Regions from separate parts of the Curtobacterium citri genome, predicted to be linked through region 2. Evidence: riboswitches for the same ligand, from Rfam matches in the RefSeq annotation. Region 2 holds a riboswitch; the other holds the start of a gene.

Region 1 (11,259 bases), on a different contig from region 2:
TGGGGGCCGGCGGGAGCAGGTGCTCCTGCGGCGGGTAGTCGGGCACGACGACGTCGCCGTCCGGCAGCGGACCGGTCAGGACCCCGGGCAGCGTGCCGGCGGGCGCGATCGTCGCGACGGCGGCGGGTGCGGGGCCGCTGGCGACCGGGTCGGCGGCCGACGGGTGGGCGGCGGAGGTGGGACGGTCCTCCCGGCCGACGTCTCCGGTCGCGTCCTCCGGGGGCGCGACGACCCACGCGGGGACCGCTCGACGCGGCCGGTCCCGGTCCGACATGCGGTGCAGCGCCACTTCCGTGCTCCCTCGGTCTGCTGATCCATCGTCAGTTCTATCCGTCCGCATGCACCGGGGCGCAGCCCCAGTTCCGGGGGTGTGTCCGGAAGACGCCACGGGCGGCCCCGCACAGCGCCGTCCGGCTGTGCGGAGCCGCCCGGGGCTCCTGGAGCTGCGGCGACTACATGTCGCGGTAGCGCTTCGCCTCGGCGAGCTTCGCGCGCAGTTCGTCGGCCGTGAAGCGCGTCACGTAGCCGGGGGTGTCGCGCTGGATGCGCCACCCCTCGGCGAGCGGACCGGCGTCGACGACGTCGAAGCCGAACGCGTCGATCAGGTCGGACACGACGCGCTTGGCGTCGGCGTCGTCACCGGCGACGACGAGTGCGCGACGGTCGGCGGTACCGGCCGGGGTGGCCTCGTCGGTGAGCGCCGGCGCGGCGATGTGGTTGAACGCCTTGACGACCCGGGCACCGCGCAGGTGGTCCTGCAGGAGCTCCGCGGTCGTGGTGGTCTCGTCGTCGAGCGCCGCGATGTGACCGTCGCGCTGCGGGTAGTAGTTGTTCGTGTCCACGACGACCTTGCCGACGAGGGGCTCGACGGGGATCGTCTCGATCGCCGCGAGCGGGGTGGTCACGACGACGATCTCGCCGGCCGCTGCCGCCTCGTCACGGGTCGCCGCGCGGGCACCGTCGCCGAGCTCCGCGACGAGGTCCTGCAGCGTCTCCGGTCCGCGCGAGTTCGCGATCACGACCTGGTGGCCGTGCTGCACCGCGAGGCGTGCGAGCTGGGATCCGATGTTGCCTGCTCCGATGATGCCGATGGTTGTCATGGCACCGTGCAACGCGCCTCCGTGCGGCGCATTCCCCGCGGGTGCATGATGGCGCCATGGCCCACGAGTTCCGCGACGAGACCGACCGCGACCGCTACGCGATGTACGTCGACGGCGAGCTCGTGAGCGTCCTCGACCGCCGGGCCACCGACGACGCGGTGTCGTTCCCGCACACGTACACGGTGCCGTCGCACCGCGGCCACGGCTACGCGGCGCAGCTCGTCGAGCACGCCGTCGCGGACGTCGAGGCCCGCACCACGAAGCGCATCGTGCCGATGTGCTGGTTCGTCGGCAAGTGGTTCGACGAGCACCCCGACAAGGCCCACCTCCTCAGCCGCGGCACGGCGGACTGAGACCCACCCCGACCGGCCGCAGCGTCGCGGTCGGCCCGTCCCGCTGGGAGACACCATGCCGACGATCACCCCGTTCCTCTGGTACGACGACCAGGCCGAGCAGGCCGCGACGTACTACACGGAGCTCTTCCCGGACAGCCGGGTCGACAGCGTCGCCCGCACCCCCGACGGCACCGCGCTCGTCGTCGAGTTCACCCTGCTCGGCCAGCCGTACCGCGCGATGAACGGCGGCCCCGGGCACCCGCACACCGACGCCGTCTCGTTCCAGGTCGACGTCGACACGCAGGACGAGCTCGACCGGGTCTGGGACGCGCTGCTCGCCGACGGCGGTCGGCCGCTCGCCTGCGGGTGGCTCCACGATCGCTGGGGCCTGGCGTGGCAGGTGACCCCGTCGATGATGGGCGACCTGATGACCGGCGGCGGCGACCCCGACGCGAACGCCCGGGTCTTCGCCGCGATGCGCGACATGGTCAAGCTCGACATCCCGGCGCTCCAGGCCGCCGCGGCGGGCCGCTGAGTCCGACCCGAGCACGCCCGCCGGTACAGTGGCGGGACCCGACCAGCGCCGGGGACCCGGCGCCCGCAGTGACAGGCTGGAGACCGCGATGAGCAGCCCGGGCCCGGACGTCCGCAACGCCGACATCGGACGCGCCTACACGGAACTCTCGCGCATCACCCGACGCGCGAGCATCCGCGCACGCGGCGACGACCTGGTGCTCAGCGTCGTCGACCAGTCGCTCGTGGACTTCGTCGTCGAGCACCCCGGGTGCATGGCGATCGACATCGCGCGGTACCTCCGCCTGAACCGCTCGACCATCTCACGGCAGCTCTCCGGCCTGCTCGCCGCGGGCCTGGTCCGCACGACGGACGGCGGCTCGGGCAACGCGAAGCCCCTCGAGGTCACCGACGCCGGCCGCGCTGCCCTCGAGCGCTCGGTCCGGCTGCACCGGGACGCGCTCGAGGAACGGCTCGCCGAGTGGTCCGACGACGACATCGCGCTCCTCGCCGGCCTGCTCGAACGACTCGGCGCCGCCGACGAGGCGGGCCTGCCCATGCCCGCGCGCGCCGCCGATCGGGACCCCGCCGCGTCGTGACGACCTCGTTCGTCCTGCTGTCCGACACCCACCTGCCGAAGCGCGCGAAGGACCTGCCGGCACCGCTCTGGGCCGACGTGGACACGGCGGACCTCGTCGTGCACGCGGGGGACTGGGTCGACCTCGCGACGCTCGACGCGGTGCAGGGCCGGGCCCGCCGGTTCGCGGGCGTCCGCGGCAACAACGACGGCCCGGCGTTCGACGACCGCCTGCCGCTCGTGGCGCGCTTCACCGTCGAGGACCTGCGCTGGTCGCTGGTGCACGAGACCGGTGCCGCGACCGGGCGGGAGCGCCGGGCGGACGCGGCGCACCCGGACACCGACGTGCTCGTCTTCGGGCACTCGCACATCCCGTGGGACTCCGTCGCACCGTCGGGGATGCGGCTGCTCAACCCCGGGTCGCCGACGGACCGACGGCGGCAGCCCGACTTCACCTGGATGCGCGGCACGGTCGACGGGCGCGACCTGACGGTCGAGCTGGTCCGGTTGCCGCCGGCTGCGCGCTGACGGACGGGAGGCGCGGGGCGGGCCCGCCGGGTGCCTCCCGTCCGTCCCGTGGTGCGTCCACGGCGCGGGTGCTCCGGTCAGGCCGGCTCCTCCGCCGCCTCCGACTCCGCCGCCGCGGCCTCCGTGGGCATCCGGAAGAACGCGGCCTCCCACTCGGTGGACCGGCGGAAGGCACGCGTCATCCGGCCGCGCTCGTCGGGGTCTGCCGCGGCCGCGAGCTCCTCGACGATCGCGGTCGCCTCGGCGCTCGCGGCCGCGAACCCCGGGTCGCCGTACGCCCCGAGCCAGTCCGCGAAGGGGTGTCCCTCCGGCGCCTGCCCGAGTCGGGTGCCGACCCACGCGTACACCCGGAAGCACGGCAGGACGGCGGCGGCGAGGACGGCGGCCGAACCCGAGTCGGCCGCCTCCTGCAGGTGCGCGAGGTAGCCGGCGCACGTCGGGTGGACCGGGTCCTCCGCGTGCGAACCCGCCAGGCGGCGGTGGTGCAGGTCGCGGGCCTCGTCCGCGCAGCCCTGCGCCGCAGCCGCCCAGGAGGTGCTCGCCGGCCCGGCCGACACGTCGGCGAGCCGGGCGAGGTGCCGCTCGTAGGCCCGCAGGTAGTGGACGTCCTGCGCGAGGTACCCGGCGAACACGTCCTCGTCGAGGGTGCCGTCGCGCAGGGCGACCAGGAAGTCGCACGCCAGGACCTCGTCGAGCGTCGCCGCCACGTCGTCCCACCAGCGGTCCGTCCAGACCACCGGCGGCCGGGCGGCACGTGCCGCCGCCCCGTGGTCGACCGGCCCGTTGCCCGTACCGACGTGCAGGGCGTCGGAGCCGCGGAGCGCCGCGGTCAACCAGGTCTTCGCACCGCCGACCGCCAGTTCCCAGTCGCCGGCGTCCGCGGCGAGCGTCGCGATCGCGCTCGACAGGGAGCACCCGGTGCCGTGTGTGTTCGTCGTGTCGACGCGCGGCGCGGTGAAGGTCCGGGTCGTGCCGTCGGGTGCGACGAGCACGTCGTCCGCGGTCGGCCCGTGGTCGTGCCCGCCCTTCGCCAGCACCAGGACGTCCCACCGTCGGGCGACGAGCAGTGCGAGGTCGGTGGGCGTGCGGTCGGTGGTCGTGCGGTCGATCGTCCCGGACGCTCCGGCGAGCACGGCCAGTTCGGTCAGCTCGGCCCGGTTCGGGGTGACCAGGTCGGCCAGGGCGAACAGGTCGCCCATCGCCGTCGCGGCGGACGGGTCGAGCAGCCGGTCGCCGCTCGTCGCGACCATCACCGGGTCGACGACGACCACGGGCGGACGGTGCTCGCGGAGCCACGCGGTGACGGTGCGGACGACCTCGGCGGTGCCGAGCATCCCGATCTTGACCGCATCGACGACGACGTCGTCCGACACCGCGTCGAGCTGCGCCCGCAGGAACGTCGGATCGGGGACGTGCACCGAGCGGACACCGTGCGTGTTCTGCGCGACGAGTGCCGTCACGACGCCCATGCCGTACCCGTCGAGCGCGGCGATCGCCTTGAGGTCGGCCTGCAGCCCCGCGCCGCCGGTCGGGTCGGTGCCCGCGATGCTGAGCACGCGGGGGACGCTCCCGGTCACCGGAGCGTCCACGCGTCGACGTGTGCGGCCGCGGCCGCGTAGGGGTCCGCTGCCGCGCAGATGCCGGACACGACGGCGACCCCGGCGGCGCCCGCGGCCCGCAGGGGTGCGACGTCCGCCAGCGTGATCCCGCCGATGGCCACGCACGGCACGCCGGAGCGGCGGGCCAGCGCGGCGATGTCCGCGAAGCCCGCGTGCCCGAGTGCCGGCGGGTGGTCCGCCTTCGTCGTCGTCGGGTGGACGACCCCGACCCCGAGCAGGTCGACCGTGCCGCGGGGGAGCCCCGCGACGACGGCGACGTGCGCCGGGGTGTTCGCGGTCAGCCCGACGTGGGCGTCCGGACCGAGGAGCGCCCGCGCGGCCGTCACCGGGACGTCCGACTGTCCGAGGTGCACCCCGGCCACCCGGTGTCCGCTGTGCCGTGCGGCGAGCGCGACGTCGAGGCGGTCGTCGACCACCACCGTGGCCCGGTCGCCCACGGCGTCCGCGACCGCGGCGACGAGCGCGAGCAGGTCCCGAGCGGAGGCGTCCTTGTCGCGGACCTGCACCGTCCGGACCCCGGCGGCCACGGCGGCGCGGACGACGCCGAGCACACCGAGTCCGTGGCGGTCGGCGAGCGGCCCGTCGGTCACCAGGTAGACGCCGACGTCCGTCGTGGCGCTCACGCCGACACCGCCGTCGGCTCGGTCGTGATCCGGGCCTCGCGGACCACGTCCTCGGGCGTCAGGGTCGCGAGCCGGTCGAGGAACAGCGGCTGGAAGGTGCCCGGTCCGCCGGCGTCGCGGGCGGCGAGCTCGGCCGCGATCGTGTGGACCGCGGTCGCGGCGACCGCGGCGGCACCCGGGTCCTCCGGGGCGACCGCGGTGAAGGCCGCGACCACCGCGCCGAGGGCACAGCCGCCGCCGGTGATGCGGGTCAGCAGCGGGGTGCCGTTCGCCACGCGGACCACACCCGTGCCCGGCGCGACCAGCAGGTCGACGGGACCGGACACCGCCAGGGCGCCCACGGTCCTCCCGTCCGTCGCCGCGACCGCGGCCGCACGTGCGTCGTCCGGACCCGCGGTGCTGTCGACCCCGCGCCCGCCGGCGGACCCGCCGAGGAGGGCGAGGACCTCGGACGCGTTGCCGCGGAGCACCGTCGGCCGGAGCGCGAGCAGGTCGCGGGCCAGGGCCGTGCGCACCGGCAGCGAGCCGACCGCGACGGGGTCGAGCACCCACGGGGTGCCGGCGTCGTGTGCCGCGTGCGCGGCCTCGAGCGACGCGGCACGCGGTTCGGGGTGGGGTGTCCCGGTGTTGACGAGCAGGGCGTCGGCGACCCGGGCGAACGCGCCGGCCTCGGTGGTGACGTCGACCATCGCGGCGAACGCCCCGAGCGCGAGGAGGACGTTCGCCGTGACGTTCTGCACGACGGTGTTCGTGATGCACTGCACCAGGGGGCCGCGGGCACGCACCCCCTCGAGCAGCGCGGCGGTGCGGTCGGCCCAGTCCGGGGACGGGGGTACGGGCGCAGCAGTGTGCATGGACGATCCCTTCGCGAGTACGAGCTCGAGCAGGTTCGACGGGTGTGATCTCAGCCGCTCGGTGCGGCACCCCGTGTCTCGGTCGTCACCGTACACGACGTCCCGTGACACGTCGCGCGACGTCGTACGGGGCGGATCCGGACATCGGGCGGGTGCCGTGTGCCAGGGTTGACGGGTGCCTGCTGCGACCCCTCCCGGCCCTCCGACCGGTCCCCGCGACCCCGGCGACGCCTGGGCGTACGGCCCGGACGGGACGAAGGCCTGGGGCCGCTTCGGCGCGGCCGGGCTGCTCGTCGACGACGGGGCCGGGCGGGTGCTGCTCCAGCACCGCGTCGAGTGGAGCCACCACGGGGGCACGTGGGGGATCCCCGGCGGTGCGCGGCACCAGGGCGAGGACGCCGTCGCGGCGGCGCTCCGCGAGTCCGCCGAGGAGGCGGGGGTGCCCGAGGACGGCATCGCACTCCGGCACGCGGCGGTGCTCGACCTGGGCTTCTGGACCTACACGACCGTCGTCGGACGGGCACGCGAGCCGTTCGAACCGGTGATCGCCGACCGGGAGAGCCTCGCGCTGTCCTGGGTGCCGGTCGCCGAGGTGGACGACCTGCCCCTGCACCCGGGCTTCGGGGCGTCCTGGGCGGCGCTGCGCGCATCGATCGCGACCGTGCCGCACGTGGTCGTCGACGCGGCCAACGTCGTGGGCAGCGTGCCCGACGGCTGGTGGCGCGACCGAGCGGGTGCCGCGGACCGGCTGCTGTCCGCCGTGACGGCGCTCGCCGCCGTCGGCACCGACGCGGACGGGCTGGGGCTGCCGTTCGCCCGGTGGTGGCCCCGGTGGACCGTGGTGCTCGAGGGCGCGGCGCGGGCAGCGGGCGTCGGCACCGACCCGGGCCGGGCCGGCGGCGTCGCGACGGGTGCCGCGGTCGAGGTCGTGCGTGCGGCGGGATCGGGCGACGACGCCGTCGTCGCGGCCACCCGGGCGGCGGTGGCGGCCGGGGACGCGCCGGTCGTCGTGGTGACGGCGGACCGCGAGCTCCGGGCGCGCGTCGAGGCCCTCGGCGCCGAGGTCCGCGGACCGGGCTGGTTCCGGGACCGGACGGCGTCCGTCGGGGCCTGAACACGACGTCACCGCGCGCGACGCCGTCCACCCCGTGCGGGACGCCGTCCGTCCCGGGGACGCACACGGTCGTGTGACGTGATGTTCACACGCCACCCGGACAGGACCGGGAGCCGGACGGATACGCTGGCACCCACGTCAACGGAGACGTACTGATCAGGAGGTCACGATGGAGCGTGTCACCAGAGCCGACGACCGCGTCCACCGCCCCGCGGGGCCCTGGACGCCCACGGTGCACCGGCTGCTCGCCCACCTGCACGAGCAGGGGTTCGTGGCGGCGCCGGAGCCCATCGCCGTCGGGGACGTCCTCGAGACGGTCACCTTCGTCCCGGGCACCGCGGGCAACTACCCGTGGAGCACCGAGATCGCGAGCGAGGCGGCCCTCGTCACGAGCGCACGACTGCTGCGGCAGTACCACGATGCCGCGGCGACCTACCCGCGGTCCGGGGACACCGACGTGTGGTCGCAGGCCGAGCGCCTGCCGGTCGAGACGATCGTGCACGGGGACTTCGCGCCGTACAACTGCGTCTACGACGGCATCGCCGCCGTGGGGCTCATCGACTTCGACACGGCGCACCCGGGCCCGCGTGTCTGGGACGTCGCGAGTGCCGTCTACCGCTTCGCGCCCTTCACGACGGGGCTCGTCGAGGGCAGCACCGCGCCGGGCCTCGACGAACGGCTCGACCGGGCGGCGGAGTTCTGCCGCGCCTACGGCCTCGACGACCGGTCGCGCGGCGTGCTCGTCGAGACGATGACCGCGTCGCTCGTCGCCCTCGTCACGACGATGGAGACCGAGGCCGCAGCCGGCAACCCCAAGTTCGTCAGCGACCTCGAGCACGGCCACGCCGACCTGTACCGGGCGGACGTCGCCTGGCTCGAGGCGCACGCCGAGGACGTCCGCGCGGCGGTCACCGCCCGCTGACCCGGGCGGATCCGGCACTCCTTCCGGACCCGTCGAGACGCCGTCGGACTGTCGAGACACCTGTGCGCCGTCGAGACGCCGTCGGAACCGGCGGCGTCTCGACCCGGGGGCGGCGTCTCGCCGGAGGAGCGGCGCGCACCGGGCCCCCCGCCAGCTCCCAGCGGGCACGCGGCGGACTCCGAAGGTGCCTCGGGTAGTGTCGTCGGGCCATGACCGACAGCCCGGCCGACGCCACCCCGTACGAGGTGCTCGGCGTCCCCTCGTCCGCCGACGACGACGCACTCCGCCGCGCGTACCGCCGGGCCGCCCGCGAGACGCACCCGGACCTCGGCGGGGACGCCCAGCGCTTCCGCCAGGTGCAGGTCGCCTGGGAGCGCATCGGCACGCCCGCAGCGCGCCGCGCCTACGACGCGGGCTCCCGCACGTCGACCCCGCAGGGCGCGTCCGGTCCGTCCGGTTCCGCGGCCTGGAGGCCCGACTCCGGCCGCGACGCCTACGCACCGCCGGCAGCGCGTCGCGACTCCCGCCCGCGTGCCCGGTCCCACGGTCACCCCGGCGGCCGGTCCCGCGAGGTCTTCCTGCAGGCCGAGCGCGAGTGGGTCGGCCTCGGCGACCCGATCGAGGACCCGTACGACCCGGCGCTCGTCCGCTCGGCACCGCGGCACATCCGTCGGCTCCTGGGCGAGGCCCTCGCCGAGGAGGCCACGGCGGCGATCGTCGCCGACATGGGCATCGGCGTGACGGTGTGGCACGACCTGGACGCCGGAGCCGAGGGGAAGCTCGACCACGCCGTCCTCACCCCGAGCGGCCTGTGGGCCGTCGAGTCCATCGACTGGGGCGCACCGGTCCGCATCGAGCACGGGGAGATCGCGGGGGAGACCCTGGCACCCGGGGAGCGCCCGGTGAAGGAGCTCGTCCGCGCCGCACGGGCGGTGCAGAAGCAGACCCGCGTCAAGTTCACCGGCCGACTGCTCGTCGTGCCGGACGCCGCGGTCGACGAGGACGTGCAGGTCGTCGGTTCGCCCCGGAAGCCGACGGCGCTCGTGGTCCGACGGAGCGCCCTCGGCCAGGTGCTCAACGGTGTCTGGTCGCCCGAGGGTTCGGTCGACGTGTTCGACGTCCGCGACCGCCTGCAGCAGACCGTCCGGTTCGTCTGAGCTGACCGTGGGCCGGACCGCGACTAGTACCCGCGGAGCTTCTCGAGGTCGCGGCGCTCCCGCTTGCTCGGGCGCCCGGCACCCGGGTCGCGCATCGGGACGAACCCCGCCTCCTCCTTCGGCAGGCGCGGCGGCGTCCGGTCCTCGAAGTGCTTCGCGGCCTCGGCGGCGCTCCCGCGCTTGACGACGATCCCGGTGACGACGACGATCCGGTCGAAGCCGTGCTGCCGCACCCGGACCTCGTCCCCGGGGCCGACCGGCTGCGCCGGCTTCGCCCGCTCGCCGTTGACCCGGACGTGGCCGGCCTTGCACGCGGTGGTCGCGGCGGAGCGGGTCTTCGTGATCCGCACCGCCCAGATCCAGCTGTCGACGCGTGCCTTCTCCATGCCCCCACCCTAGGCGGGCCCGCTCGGCGTCTACGCTCGACCCCGTGCCGGAACCGCTCGAGCAGGACGCCCTCGCCCGTGCCCTCGCGCTCGGGGTCCTGCGCGACGCGGCGATCGGCGACCGGCTCGTCGTGCGCGCCCGCCACGGCGACGGTGCCCGCGACGCGCTCGGCACGCTGGCTTCCCGCTCCGCGACGACGGTGACGATCGACACCCGCCGCGGCCCCGACGAGGTCCCGCTCGCCGACGTCGTCGCCGCCAAGCCGGTCCCACCGCCACCAGCACCGCGCCGGCCCCGGCCCTGAACGACGTGCCGCCCCCGGACGACGTGTCGCCCGGCCCCTGGCCCGCAGACGACCGCGCCCGGCGAGCCGTCCCGGGCCGCGCGGTGCCCCCGACGTAGCCTCGGAGCATGGCCGTCCCCGTCCCGCTCGGCACCGAGGACCGAACCCCCCGCCTGACGCTCCACCGCCCGGACCACTGGCGCCGCGAGGACGCCCCGCGCGCGGACCTCCGGCTGACCGGCGACGACGTCGTGCTGACGGTGCGCTCCCGGCCGTCCGACCGCACGATCGCGGAGGAGCACGCCGGGCTGCTCGAACGGCTGCCCGGGTCGGTCGACGGGCTCCGGCTCATCGGGTGCGACCCGTGGACGACCGCCGGGGCACCCGCGCGCCTGGTCGAGTACGTCCGACCCGACGAGGACGGCGACGTCGCCGGCGCCCACCTGCTGTTCGTCACCGGACGGCACCGGGTCGACCTCACGGTCGAGCGGCCGCTCGCCCGGATGCTGGCGACCGACGACCTCGTCTCCGCCGTCCTCGAGTCCGTCCGCGCGACGGAGCCGACCCCGGTCCGGCCGCAGCGCGAGCTCGAGGCGCTGCCCGCCGCCGCGCCGGCCCCGCAGCTCGACGGCGTGCACCTCGGCGCCGCGGCGCTCACGACGCTCTGGAGCCTCGCCGGACGTCGGTGGAACCCGGCGCTCCTGCGGTCGCCCGCGGGCCGCGAGCTCGTGCAGACCGGTCTGGTCGGTCGGCTCGGGACGCTCCCCGAGCCGACGCAGGAGCTCCTCGCCCCCTGGGCCGACGCGGTCGAGCCGGTCACGCTGGACCAGCACCTGCCCGACGGACGGACCACGCGCCTCCAGGCCTGGTCGGAGACCGTCGTGGACGGCACCGACGAGACGGGCGGGACGGTCGCCCGGCTCCCCGCCGAGCAGGTGGTCGCGGTGGCGGCCGGGAGGCTCGGCATCCGTCCGACGTGGACCTTCCCGTTCCGCACGGGGTCGGTCCCGTCCGACCTGCTCGCCCGCCGGACGGGGACGGCCGGCACCGGGACCGACCTGCCGGCGGCCCTCGCCGCGGAGGACCCCCGGCTCGCGCGCTTCTGGGCGGCTCCGTGGACGGTGTCGTCGCTCCGGCGTCCCGGGCGGCCGGAGCCCGTCGTCGTCGTGCACGCCGAGGGCATCGGCTTCGCGCGCGTCGGACGCACGACGGCCGGGGAGACGTCCCTGCGGACGGACTCCCCGGCC
Region 2 (11,259 bases):
CACCACCCGGGCGTTCCGCCAGTGCCGGTCGAGCGCCCGTGTCCGGTCCGCCGCCGAGGCCCCACCGACCTCGAACAACTCCGACGCCGACCGCAGCACGCGCGGCCCGATCTCGACCTGCGCCTGGTACACGGCGTTCTCGGCAGCGTCGAGCAGCGCGTGGTCGACGCCGACCCCGGGCTCGTTCGTCGCCACCACCTCGTCGAGCAGCCCCGCCGCCGCCGCGACGAGCGACCGCGCCGTGAAGGCTCCCGCCGACAGCCGTCCGAGGACCGCCAGCACCTGCGGGTCGTCGCCCGGGGTCGCCGCGTTCGCGTGGATGTACGTGCGGGTGCGCGGCCGGACGAACGCCACGGCGTCGTCGACGACCGCCTGCCCGATCCCGGCGAGGACCGCCAGCAGGTACAGCTGGTAGAAGGCCTGGATGTGCGACAGCGGGGCGTCCCGGTACGCCGAGACCACCGTCGGGTCGACCGCGACGCCGTCGAAGACCGTCGTCCCCGAGGCGGTGAGCCGCTGCCCGAACCCGTCCCAGTCGTCGATGCCGGTCACGCCCGGCGCGTCCGTGGGCACCGCGAAGGTCACGCGCTCGCCGTCGCGGTCCGCCGCCAGGTAGATCCAGTCGGCGTAGAGGGTGCCTGTCGAGTAGAACTTCCGCCCGTGGAGCCGCCACGTGCCCGAGTCGTCGGGGGCGACGGTCGTCGAGATGTCCGCGAGCGTCGTGCCGGTCCGCTCCGAGGTCGCGTTCCCCACGATCGCCCCGTCGACGATCCGCTGCAGCCACTCGTCACGGGCGGGCGAATCCGGTCGCAGGAGCACGAGCTCGGTGTACCCGAAGTGCCCCCGCCACAGGTGTGCGATGTTCGAGTCCGCCGCAGCGAGGTCCGCCACGAGGTGCACCAGCTCGACGAGCGTCACACCGAACCCACCGCGGTCCTCGGGGACGCGCAACCGCCCGAAGCCCGCCTCAGCCAGCGCCCGCACCTCGGTGTGCGGCAGCTCGCGCTCGCCCGGTGTGCCCGACGCGAGTTCGCGGTCGACGGCACCCGCCCGGATCCGCTCGACGATCGGCGCGAACCGCTCCCGCAGGGACGTCAGGCGATCGGCCTGGGCCCCCGCCGCCGGTCCCGGATCGACGCGCCAGCGGCGATCCGGCCGTGTCGGTGGGGAGAGGCGCGGCCCGCCCCCGGCGGTCGTCGTCGCGTCCGTCATGCGGTCACCTCCACGGCGTCGCGCGCCTCGTCCGCACCGGTGCCGCCCGCACCGCCGGAGAACACGCCCCGCCAGCGCCGGGCCGGGTGCGAGTCGGTCAGCTGCGGGTGCCCGAAGAGCTTCTCGCGGAGGGTGCCCTCCCGGTACTCGGACTGCATGAGCCCCCGCTCCTGCAGGGTCGGCGCGATGTCGTCGACGAACTCCTCGTACGACCCGGGCAGCGTCCAGTTGATGACGTTCACCCCGTCGACCCCGACCCGTTGCCATGCAGCGAGCTCGTCGGCGATCTGCTCGGGCGTCCCGACCACCCGGGCGCGGAGCTTCGCGGACAGCCGGGCGAGGTCGGCGATGGTCGGCTCACGGTCGCCGGCGGCCTCGCGGAGCCACTGCAGGTGCGACTGCCCGGCCTGCGTGCGGACCTCGGACAGCGGCGTCGCCGGGTCGAGCGGTTCGCCGGTGTCCGGGTCGAAGCCGAGGTTCGAGTGCACGAGGAAGCCGTCTGCCGCGAGGTACTCGTCGATCTCCGCCTCCTTCGCCTTCGCCTCGGCCTCGGTGGACCCGGTGACGAAGGTCAGGCCGAGGAAGAACGCGAGGTCGTCGCGGCGTCTGCCGGCCGCGACGGCGAGGTCGCGGGTCTCGCGGATCAGCTGTTCGGTGGCGTCGCGGTTCGAGGTGAGGATGAACTGCGCCTCGGCGTTCCGCGCGGCGAAGGCCCGCCCGGCCGGCGACGACCCCGCCTGGAACAGGACGGGCGTCCGCTGGGGCGAGGGCGCGGACAGGTGCGGCCCCTGCACGTCGTACCGCTTCCCGTGGTGGTCGATGCGGTGCACCTTCTCGGGGTCGGCGTAGCCGCGCACCGGGTCCTTCAGCACGGCGCCGTCCTCCCACGACCCCTCCCACAGCTTCGCGCAGACCTCGAGGTACTCCTCGGCCCAGGCGTAGCGCTCGTCGTGCTCCTCGAGCCGGTCGGCACCGAAGTTCCGGGCCGCGCTGTCGAGGGCGCTCGTGACGACGTTCCAGCCGATGCGGCCGCGGGTGATGTGGTCGAGCGTCGAGACCTTGCGGGCGAAGTCGAACGGGTGCGCCTGGATGACGCTCGACGTGAACGCGAGCCCGAGGTGCTCCGTGGACACGGCGAGCGCGGAGAGCAGCACCGACGGGTCGTTCGAGGGGATCTGCAGGCCCTCGCGGAGGTTCGTCGCGTAGTCGCCGCGGGCGGGGCCGTACGTGCCGACGACGTCCGCGAAGAACATCGCGTCGAACTTCCCGCGCTCGAGCGTCCTCGCGAGGTCGGTCCACAGCGTGACGTCGTCGAAGTCGGCCTGACGGGCGTCCGGATGCCGCCACAGGCCGTGCTGGATGTGCGACGTCGTGTTCATGACGAAGGCCGCGAAGCGCAGCGGACGGGTCGGTGCATCGCTCATGCGTCCCATGGTGTCCGGGAGCGGCCGGTCGGAGACAGTGACGTGACCTCGCGTTACGGGCGGTCTTCCGACGCGGCCGGGCGGCGACCATGCTCCTGAGGCATGCCGACCCAGACGACCGCAGCCGCGCCTCCCGTCCGTCCCACCGCACCGTCCACCAACGCGACACGGCGTCGTGTCGCACTCGCGTCGTTCGTCGGGACCACCGTCGAGTACTACGACTTCTACCTCTACGCGACGGCTTCCGCGCTCGTGTTCGCGCCGACGTTCTTCCCCTCCGTCACGCCCGCGGTCGGTGTGATCGCGTCGTTCGCGACGTACGGTGTCGGCTTCGTCGCGCGGCCGCTCGGTGGCATCGTCGCGGGGCACCTCGGCGACCGGATCGGCCGCAAGAAGCTGCTCGTCGCGTCGCTGGTGCTGATGGGCATCGCGTCGACGCTCATCGGGGTGATCCCGTCCGCGGCGACGATCGGCCTCGGCGCGGTCGTCGCGCTCGTGGTGCTGCGACTGCTGCAGGGCATCGCGGCCGGCGCGGAGTGGGGCGGGTCGGCGCTGCTGTCGGTCGAGCACGCTCCGGAGCGGCACCGCGGGCTGTTCGGGGCGTTCACGCAGATGGGTTCGGCCGGTGGGATGCTCCTGGCGACCGGGGTCTTCACGCTCGTGCGGACGCTGCTCGGCAACGAGGCGTTCCTGGCCTGGGGCTGGCGGCTGCCGTTCCTGTTCTCGGCCGTGATCGTGGCGGTCGGCCTCGTCATCCGGCTCGGGGTGCAGGACGCACCGGTGTTCCAGGAGCTGCGCGCATCGGGGCAGGTCGAGCGGTACCCGGTGTGGCAGGCGATCCGACGGCACCCGCGGGCGATCCTCGTCACCGCGGGGCTGCGGCTGGCGCAACCGGCGCTCTACTCGATCCTGACGACCTACTCGCTCACGTACCTGCTGGCGAAGCGCGGCGAGGAGGGGTCGGCGGCGGGGCTGCAGGCCGTGCTCGTCGTCTCGGCGGTGTCGCTCGTGTCGACGCCGTTCTGGGGCTGGCTGTCCGACCGGGTCGGGCGGCGGGTGCTGGCGATCTCGTCGGCGGTCGGGATCGGTGTGCTCGTCTGGCCGTTCTTCGCGTTCCTCGACGCCGGGCCCCTCGTGCTGCTGCCGCTCGTCGCGCTGGTCGGGATGTGCGTCTTCCACGACAGCATCTACGGTCCGCAGGCCGCGTGGTTCGCCGAGCAGTTCCCGACCGGTCGTCGCTACTCGGGGATGAGCCTCGGGTACCAGATCGGGTCGATCTTCTCGGTCGGGCTGACGCCGTTGCTCGCGGCCGTGTTCGTCGAGGCGGGCGGGGGCTCGCCGTGGATCCTCTGCGCCTACGTCGGGGTGTACGCGGTGCTCTCGATCGTGGCCGCCGTCGCCGCGGTGGACCCGGTGGCGGCCGCGCGGCGGGCCGAGCGGGGGGCGCAGCGGGTGGGCGTCGCCCGAGACTCGCGCTGACGGACGTTCCTCGGGCTCGTGACCACGAGGGATGTCCGCCGAGCCGAGGCTCGCGCGCCGCCGCGCCGCCGCGCCGCAGCTACGTCCGGACCACCACGTCCGCGAGCGCGGCCGGGTCCTCGGCGGCGATGAACGCCCGCTCGTGCGCCGCCCACCGCTCCCACTCCCGCGCGAACAGCTCGCCGTCGCGGCCGATCGCCCGGTCCCGCCGGACCACGTCGTCCGCCTCGAGCCACACGCGCAGCGACGCCAGCGGAGCTGAGGCCCGCGAGAGCGCCCCGCAGCCCTCGACCACGAGCGGCACGGACGGGTCCACGGGCACCCAGTCCGCTGGCTCCGACGCGCTCCAGTCCCACCGCCGGTACCCCGAGGGCGCCCCGAGCACGTCGGTGACCACGGCGTCGGCGGCAGCGCGGAGGCCGTCCCACCCCGGGTAGAGGTCGTCGAGGTGCACGACGACCGCGCCGAGCTCCGCGGCCACCGCCGTGCCGAGCGTGGTCTTGCCCGTGCCCGACCGTCCGTCGACGAGCACGACGAGCCGGCGTCCGGACGCGGTCGCCGCACCCGAGGCGGCGGCCAGCCCCTCGACCAGCGCCCGGTCGACGTCAGGCACGCCAGGTCCCCGCCGCGACCGCGACACCGACGGACACGACGCCGATGCCGACGAGCACGGCGACCATGGCCCACTCCGGTCCGGCGAACCGCGCCTGCCGGGCCCACGTGCGACGTCCGGGCGCGCCGAACCCCCGTGACTCCATCGCGACCGCGAGCGTCGTCGCCCGCCGCAGCGCGAGCACGAGCAGGGCGAACGCCATCGAGGCCCCCCGCCGCAGCCGGCCGTGGTCCGCGGTCCCCCGCGCCCGTCGCGCCATCGCCAGCTGGCGCCAGTCCTCGCCGAGGAGCGTCGTCATCCGGACCGCGGCGAGCGCACCGAGCACGAACCGCGCGGGCAGCCGCAGCAGCTGCGCGAGCCCGTCCGCCAGGTCCGTCGGGTCGACCCGGACGAACAGGGCGACCGCTGGCAGCCCGACCGCGAGCACGCGCAGGGCGGTCGCGAGGGCGAGCACCAGCGACCCGTCGGTCACGTGCGCGAACCCGAGGTCGAACCACTCCCGACCCGACGGCCGTCCGTACAGCGCGATGCTCAGCGCGGTCAGCGGCACGGCGACGAGCACCGGGGACGTCCGCAGCAGCAGGGTCCGGACCGGGATGCGCAGCAGCGGCAGGAGCAGCAGTTCGAGCACGAGCGCGACGGCGGCCGACACCACGTCGAGGCTCAGCACGAGGCACAGGCCGAGCGCGAGCACGCCGAGCATCGAGGCGACCGGTTGCACCCCGCGGACGCCGCGTTCCGTGCGGACGGGAGGCGCGGCTCGTCCGGACGCGCCGGCAGCGGTCCCCGGGGCGGTCACCGTGCCACCTCCGTGGCCGGTCCGGACCGCACGTCCGGCGGCGTGTCCGGTGAGCCGGGCGGCACGGCACGGACGCCGTCCGCTGCGAGCACGACCTCGTCGGCGTCGAGCGCCCGGACCAGGTCGCGGTCGTGCGTGACCACGACCACCGCGGTCCCGGCGTCCGCCAGCGCTCCGAGCCGGTCGACCACCGCCTGCCAGGTCGCCCGGTCCTGTCCCGACGTCGGCTCGTCGAGCACGACGACCGGCGGACGCGCGGCGACGACCGTACCGATCGCGAGCCGTCGCTGCTCCCCGCCGGACAGGGTGAAGGGGTTGACGTCGGCGAGGTGCCGGAGCGCGAAGGCGTCGAGCAGCTCCTCCACGCGGGCGTCCACGTCGTCGAGGTCGAGGGTGCGCGGGCCGACGGCGAGCTCCTCGCGGACGGATCGCGCCACGAACTGGTGCGCGGGGTCCTGGAACACCGTGCCGATCCGCCGCGCGAGCTGCCGGCTCGTCCAGCGCACGGGCCGGTCGCCGGCGTCCCCCGTCGGGCCGGCGTCCCCCGACGGGCCAGCGTCCCCCGTCAGGTGCGGCGTCGCGCGGAGGACACCGCCGGCAGGTCGGAGGAGCCCGGCGAGGGTCAGGCCGAGCGTCGACTTGCCGACGCCGTTCGGCCCGGTCACGGCGAGCACCCGACCCGCACGGACGTCGAGGTCGATGCCGCTGCCCACCGGGGGACCACCCGCTCGTCCGAGCACGCCCCCGCGGGCGGTCGCGAGCCCGCGCGCCTCGAGGAGCACCGGGTCGCCGCCGAGCCCGCCCCGCTCGCCCGCGAGTGGGCGGAACGTGCGCGCAGGGGCCGACGGGTCGGGAACGGTTCCACCCGCTCGATCCGCCGACGGGTCGTCCACGAGCGGGCGGGACGTGCGCGCGCCGGTTCGGGAGGACCCCCGCGACGGCTCCGCACCGGGCACCCACACACCCGCCGCCGTCAGCGCGTCGCCGTGCTCCGCGAGCACCGCCGCCGGCAGGCCGTCGGCGACGACCCCGCCGCCGGGTGCGAGCAGCACGAGCCGGTCGACCAGGTCGAGCCAGGTGCCGATCCGGTGCTCCACGACGAGCAGGGTCGCCCCGGTGTCGTCGAGCAGCGCGCGGACGGCGTCGTGCACCTGTCGCACCCCGTCCGGGTCGAGGTTCGCGCAGGGCTCGTCGAGCACGAGCACGCCCGGCCGCATCGCGAGCACCCCCGCGAGCGCCAGGCGCTGCCGCTGGCCGCCGGAGAGCCGGCCGGTGGAGCGGTCGAGCGGCAGGTCGAGGCCGACCACCCGGAGCGCGTGCCGGACGCGGTCCCAGGTCTCCTCGCGCGGCACCCCGGTGTTCTCGCACCCGAAGGCCACGTCGTCGCCGATCCGCGACATGACCGTGTGGGCCTCGGGGTCCTGCATGACGAGGCCGACACGCCCGCGGACCGCGCGGGGGTCGGCGCCGTCGACCAGGACCGAGCCCTGCACGGCAGCGGCGGTGTCGTCGTCGGGGTCCGGCTCGTCGGCGAGGACGGCCGCCACGGCCCGGAGCACCGTCGACTTGCCCGCACCGGACGGGCCCACGACGGCGACCCGCTCCCCCGGCTCGACGACGAGGTCGAGCCCACGGACCGCCCAGGCGTCACGCCCGGCGTACCGCCAGCCCCAGTCAGCGAAGGCGACGCGTGCCGCAGCCGACGACGAGGACGCGGCCGACGACGACACGGTCACGCGGCGGAACGGGGTCCGCGCCTGGTCCGCTCACCGGCGGCGTGCTCGCGACCGGCCGCGAACGAGGACAGCACGCCGGTCGCGGCGAGCGCCCGGACGAGCAGCCACGACCCGACACCGGCGATCACGGCACCCGAGATCACCGCGCACACGACGTAGACCGCCTTGAACGCCGCGTCGAGGCCCGGGTACCAGAGCACGGTGTCGTTGATGCCGAGCGCGAGCCCGGCGGCGGCACCGGCGAGCACGACCACGGGCAGCTTGTACGACCGGTAGAGGAACAGCGCGAGGACGAGCTCGGCGCCGAGCCCCTGCACGAAGCCGGCCTCGAGCGTCAGCCAGCCCCACTGGGTGCCGAGCAGGGCCTCGACCGAGGCGGCGACCATCTCGGCGTAGAGCGCGGCGCCCGGCTTCCGGACCACGATCGCGACGACCGGTCCGGCGAGCAGCCAGACGCCGCCGAACAGCGACTGGGTGCCGGGCAGGACGAGACCCGCGACGGTGCTCAGGGGCTCGTAGCCGAACTCCCAGAGCTTGAAGACGACGCCGATCGCGACGGCGAGCACGCTCGCGACGACGATGTCCACGACACGCCAACGCAGCGAGCGCCGCGGGGTGGTGGACGGGACTGCGGACTGCGTGGTCGCAGACATCATTGCTGACTCCTCCCTGCGCCGGCATGACCCGGATCAGGTTCGACGGTCGGAGCGCCACTCGCTCCCTCTCAGCCCGGCGGTCCCGGACTCCCGTGTGTGTCCCAGCAGTCTAGACGCGGCCACGACCGCGTGACGTGCCCAGGTGACGGACGGGAGGCGCGGTACCAGCCGGCACCGCGCCTCCCGTCCGACCGTCGGTCACTTCTTCAGTGCGCGGACCACCCTCGCGAGGGCCTTGCCGGTCACCCAGATGGTGGGGATGCTGACGGCGAGGAGCGAGATGAGGTTCGGCTCGAACTGCAGGTCCTGGCCCGGGCGGCGCACGTAGGCACCGACGGGGATGGACGCGCCACCGCCGCCGCCGCCGCCGTTCTCGCCGTCGCCGCCGGCACCGAAGCCGTACCAGCCGAGGGAGACCGGGATCAGGGTCTGGTCGCCGACCTCGACCGGCTCCCCGTAGTTCGTGGAGACGCCCACGGGGCGCACCTTGTCTGCGATCTGCTGCACGATGTCTGCCATGCGCGCGAGGCTACTCGGCGGTCCCTCCACAGGCGGGGGCGCGCCGATCGCTGTCCACTGCTGGGCCTTGTCTGCGGACGCGGAGGCGCGTCGCCGATACGTTTGCGGAACCCACACCTGGAGGAACGTTTGCACACCTGGCCCGGCAATCCGTACCCCCTCGGGGCGACCTACGACGGCAGCGGCACGAACTTCGCCCTGTTCAGCGAGGTCGCGGACCGCGTGGAACTCTGCCTCTTCGACGACGCGGGGAACGAGGAGTGCGTCGACCTGGTCGAGGTGGACGCACACGTCTGGCATGCCTACCTGCCGAACGTGGCGCCCGGGCAGGAGTACGGCTTCCGCGTGCACGCCCCGTACGACCCGGAGAACGGCCTGCGCGGCAACCCGCACAAGCTGCTCCTCGACCCGTACGCCAAGGCGACGAGCGGTGAGATCGACTGGGACCAGGCCCTGTTCTCGTACACGTTCGGCGACCCGGACTCGACCGACGACCAGGACTCGGCCCCGCACATGATGAAGGGCGTGGTGATCAACCCGTTCTTCGACTGGCAGGGCGACCGGTCACCCGGCATCCCCTACGGCGAGACGGTGATCTACGAGGCCCACGTGAAGGGCCTGACCGAGACGCACCCCGACGTCCCAGAGGAGCAGCGCGGCACGTACGCCGGCGTCGCGCACCCGTCGGTCATCGAGCACCTCAAGCGCCTGGGGGTCACGACGCTCGAGCTCATGCCCGTGCACCAGTTCGTCAACGACTCCACGCTGCAGGAGAAGGGGCTGTCGAACTACTGGGGCTACAACACCATCGGGTTCTTCGCCCCGCACTCGCACTACTCGTCCTCCGGCGACCGGGGACAGCAGGTGCAGGAGTTCAAGGCGATGGTCCGCGAGCTGCACCGTGCGGGCATCGAGGTCGTCCTCGACGTGGTCTACAACCACACCGCCGAGGGGAACCACCTCGGGCCGACCCTGTCGTTCCGGGGCATCGACAACGCCGCGTACTACCGCCTGGTCGAGGACGACAAGCGGTACTACAACGACACCACCGGCACGGGCAACTCGCTCAACGTCGGGCACCCGCACTCGCTGCAGCTCATCATGGACTCGCTCCGGTACTGGGTGACCGAGATGCACGTCGACGGCTTCCGCTTCGACCTCGCGGCTGCCCTGGCCCGTGAGTTCTACGAGGTCGACCGGCTCGCCGCGTTCTTCGAACTGGTGCAGCAGGACCCGATCGTGTCGCAGGTCAAGCTCATCGCGGAGCCGTGGGACGTCGGCCCCGGCGGCTACCAGGTCGGCAACTTCCCGCCCCAGTGGTCCGAGTGGAACGGCAAGTACCGCGACACCGTCCGCGACTTCTGGCGCGGCGAGCCGTCGACGCTCGGCGAGTTCGCGTCGCGCATCTCCGGCTCGGCCGACCTCTACGAGCACGACGGCCGCACGCCCAAGGCGAGCATCAACTTCATCACCGCGCACGACGGCTTCACGCTGTACGACCTCGTCGCCTACAACGAGAAGCACAACGAGGCCAACGGCGAGGACGGCAACGACGGCGAGAGCCACAACCGCTCGTGGAACTCCGGCGTCGAGGGGCCGACGGACGACCCCGAGGTGGCGGCGCTCCGCCTGCAGCGTCGGCGGAACTTCCTCGCGACCCTGCTGCTCAGCCAGGGCGTGCCGATGATCGCCCACGGCGACGAGCTCGGGCGGACCCAGCACGGCAACAACAACGTCTACGCGCAGGACTCCGCCATCAGCTGGATCGACTGGGAGCACGCCGACGACGACCTCGTGCAGTTCACGGCCGACGTCGTGAAGCTGCGTCACGACCACCCGACCTTCCGGCGCACCCGCTACTTCAACGGCCGTCCGGTCCGCCGCGGCGAGGGCGAGCCGCTGCCCGACGTGGTGTGGCTGACCCCCTCGGGCGACGCGATGGACCCCGAGGACTGGGACTCCGGCTTCGGCAAGAGCGTCGGCATGTACCTGAACGGCGACGGCATCCGCGGGCGGGACCGATGGGGCGAGCGGGTGACCGATGTGGCCTTCCTGACGTACTACAACGCGCACGACGACGTCGTGACGTTCACCCTGCCGCCGGAGGAGTACTCCCCCGGCTGGACCGTGCGCATCGACACGGCCGACCCGGGTGCCCGCGAGACGGTCCTCGACGCGGGGACCCCGCTCGACGTCCCCGCGCGCTCGATGATCGTGCTCCGAGCGGAGCCCGACCACGAGGTCCGGAGCGTGCCGCTCGACGAGTCGGCCGGAGCGCCGCAGTCCACGCCCACGAACCCGGCCGGGGCACCCGCCGCGTCGGCCACGGACCAGACCGGCGCGGGTGCAGCCGGCGCCGCCACCGCCGCGTCCCTCGACGAACCCGACCAGTACGACGATCCCGACCAGCACGACGAGCACGACGAGCACGACCAGCACGACGAACCCGACACCACAGGAGCCACCAGGTGACCGCACGCCGCGTCCCCACGTCCACCTACCGTCTGCAGGTCACCGCGGACTTCGACCTCACGACGGCGCAGGGCGTGGTCGACCACATCCGCGACCTCGGCGCGGACTGGGTCTACCTGTCGCCCGTGCTGCAGGCCGAGCCCGGCTCGCAGCACGGCTACGACGTCGTCGACCACACCCACGTCGACACCGAGCGGGGCGGGGACGACGCGTTCCGCGCCCTGGCCGAGGCCGCGCACGCCGCCGGGCTCGGGGTGCTCGTCGACGTCGTCCCGAACCACGTCGGTGTCGCGACCCCCGAGGCGAACCCCTGGTGGTGGTCGCTGCTCGAGTCCGGGCAGGGCTCCGC

The links. A riboswitch is a leader RNA that binds a small molecule or an ion and turns the genes downstream of it on or off. The one in region 2 is predicted to bind thiamine pyrophosphate.
Region 1: linked by a shared signal. The riboswitch ahead of thiM (hydroxyethylthiazole kinase) and the one ahead of QUG92_RS03545 (ECF transporter S component) in region 2 are both predicted to bind thiamine pyrophosphate.

What each region holds. Positions count from the first base shown of each region.
Region 1 covers NZ_JAUCML010000004.1:257,300-268,558, reverse strand. Annotated here, with positions in the region: gene QUG92_RS08385 (hypothetical protein) at 1-289, opposite strand, end outside; gene QUG92_RS08380 (NADPH-dependent F420 reductase) at 453-1,100, opposite strand; gene QUG92_RS08375 (GNAT family N-acetyltransferase) at 1,142-1,453, shown strand; gene QUG92_RS08370 (VOC family protein) at 1,509-1,970, shown strand; gene QUG92_RS08365 (MarR family winged helix-turn-helix transcriptional regulator) at 2,059-2,547, shown strand; gene QUG92_RS08360 (metallophosphoesterase family protein) at 2,544-3,053, shown strand; gene thiD (bifunctional hydroxymethylpyrimidine kinase/phosphomethylpyrimidine kinase) at 3,131-4,609, opposite strand; gene thiE (thiamine phosphate synthase) at 4,627-5,295, opposite strand; gene thiM (hydroxyethylthiazole kinase) at 5,292-6,149, opposite strand; TPP riboswitch at 6,138-6,233, opposite strand; gene QUG92_RS08340 (NUDIX domain-containing protein) at 6,325-7,263, shown strand; gene QUG92_RS08335 (phosphotransferase enzyme family protein) at 7,433-8,185, shown strand; gene QUG92_RS08330 (J domain-containing protein) at 8,395-9,342, shown strand; gene QUG92_RS08325 (RNA-binding S4 domain-containing protein) at 9,366-9,728, opposite strand; gene QUG92_RS08320 (hypothetical protein) at 9,773-10,033, shown strand; gene QUG92_RS08315 (hypothetical protein) at 10,141-11,259, shown strand, end outside.
Region 2 covers NZ_JAUCML010000002.1:216,196-227,454, forward strand. Annotated here, with positions in the region: gene QUG92_RS03515 (acyl-CoA dehydrogenase family protein) at 1-1,212, opposite strand, end outside; gene QUG92_RS03520 (LLM class flavin-dependent oxidoreductase) at 1,209-2,636, opposite strand; gene QUG92_RS03525 (MFS transporter) at 2,739-4,115, shown strand; gene QUG92_RS03530 (nucleoside/nucleotide kinase family protein) at 4,195-4,728, opposite strand; gene QUG92_RS03535 (energy-coupling factor transporter transmembrane component T family protein) at 4,721-5,527, opposite strand; gene QUG92_RS03540 (ABC transporter ATP-binding protein) at 5,524-7,263, opposite strand; gene QUG92_RS03545 (ECF transporter S component) at 7,260-7,916, opposite strand; TPP riboswitch at 7,912-8,023, opposite strand; gene QUG92_RS03550 (hypothetical protein) at 8,118-8,438, opposite strand; gene glgX (glycogen debranching protein GlgX) at 8,568-10,910, shown strand; gene treY (malto-oligosyltrehalose synthase) at 10,907-11,259, shown strand, end outside.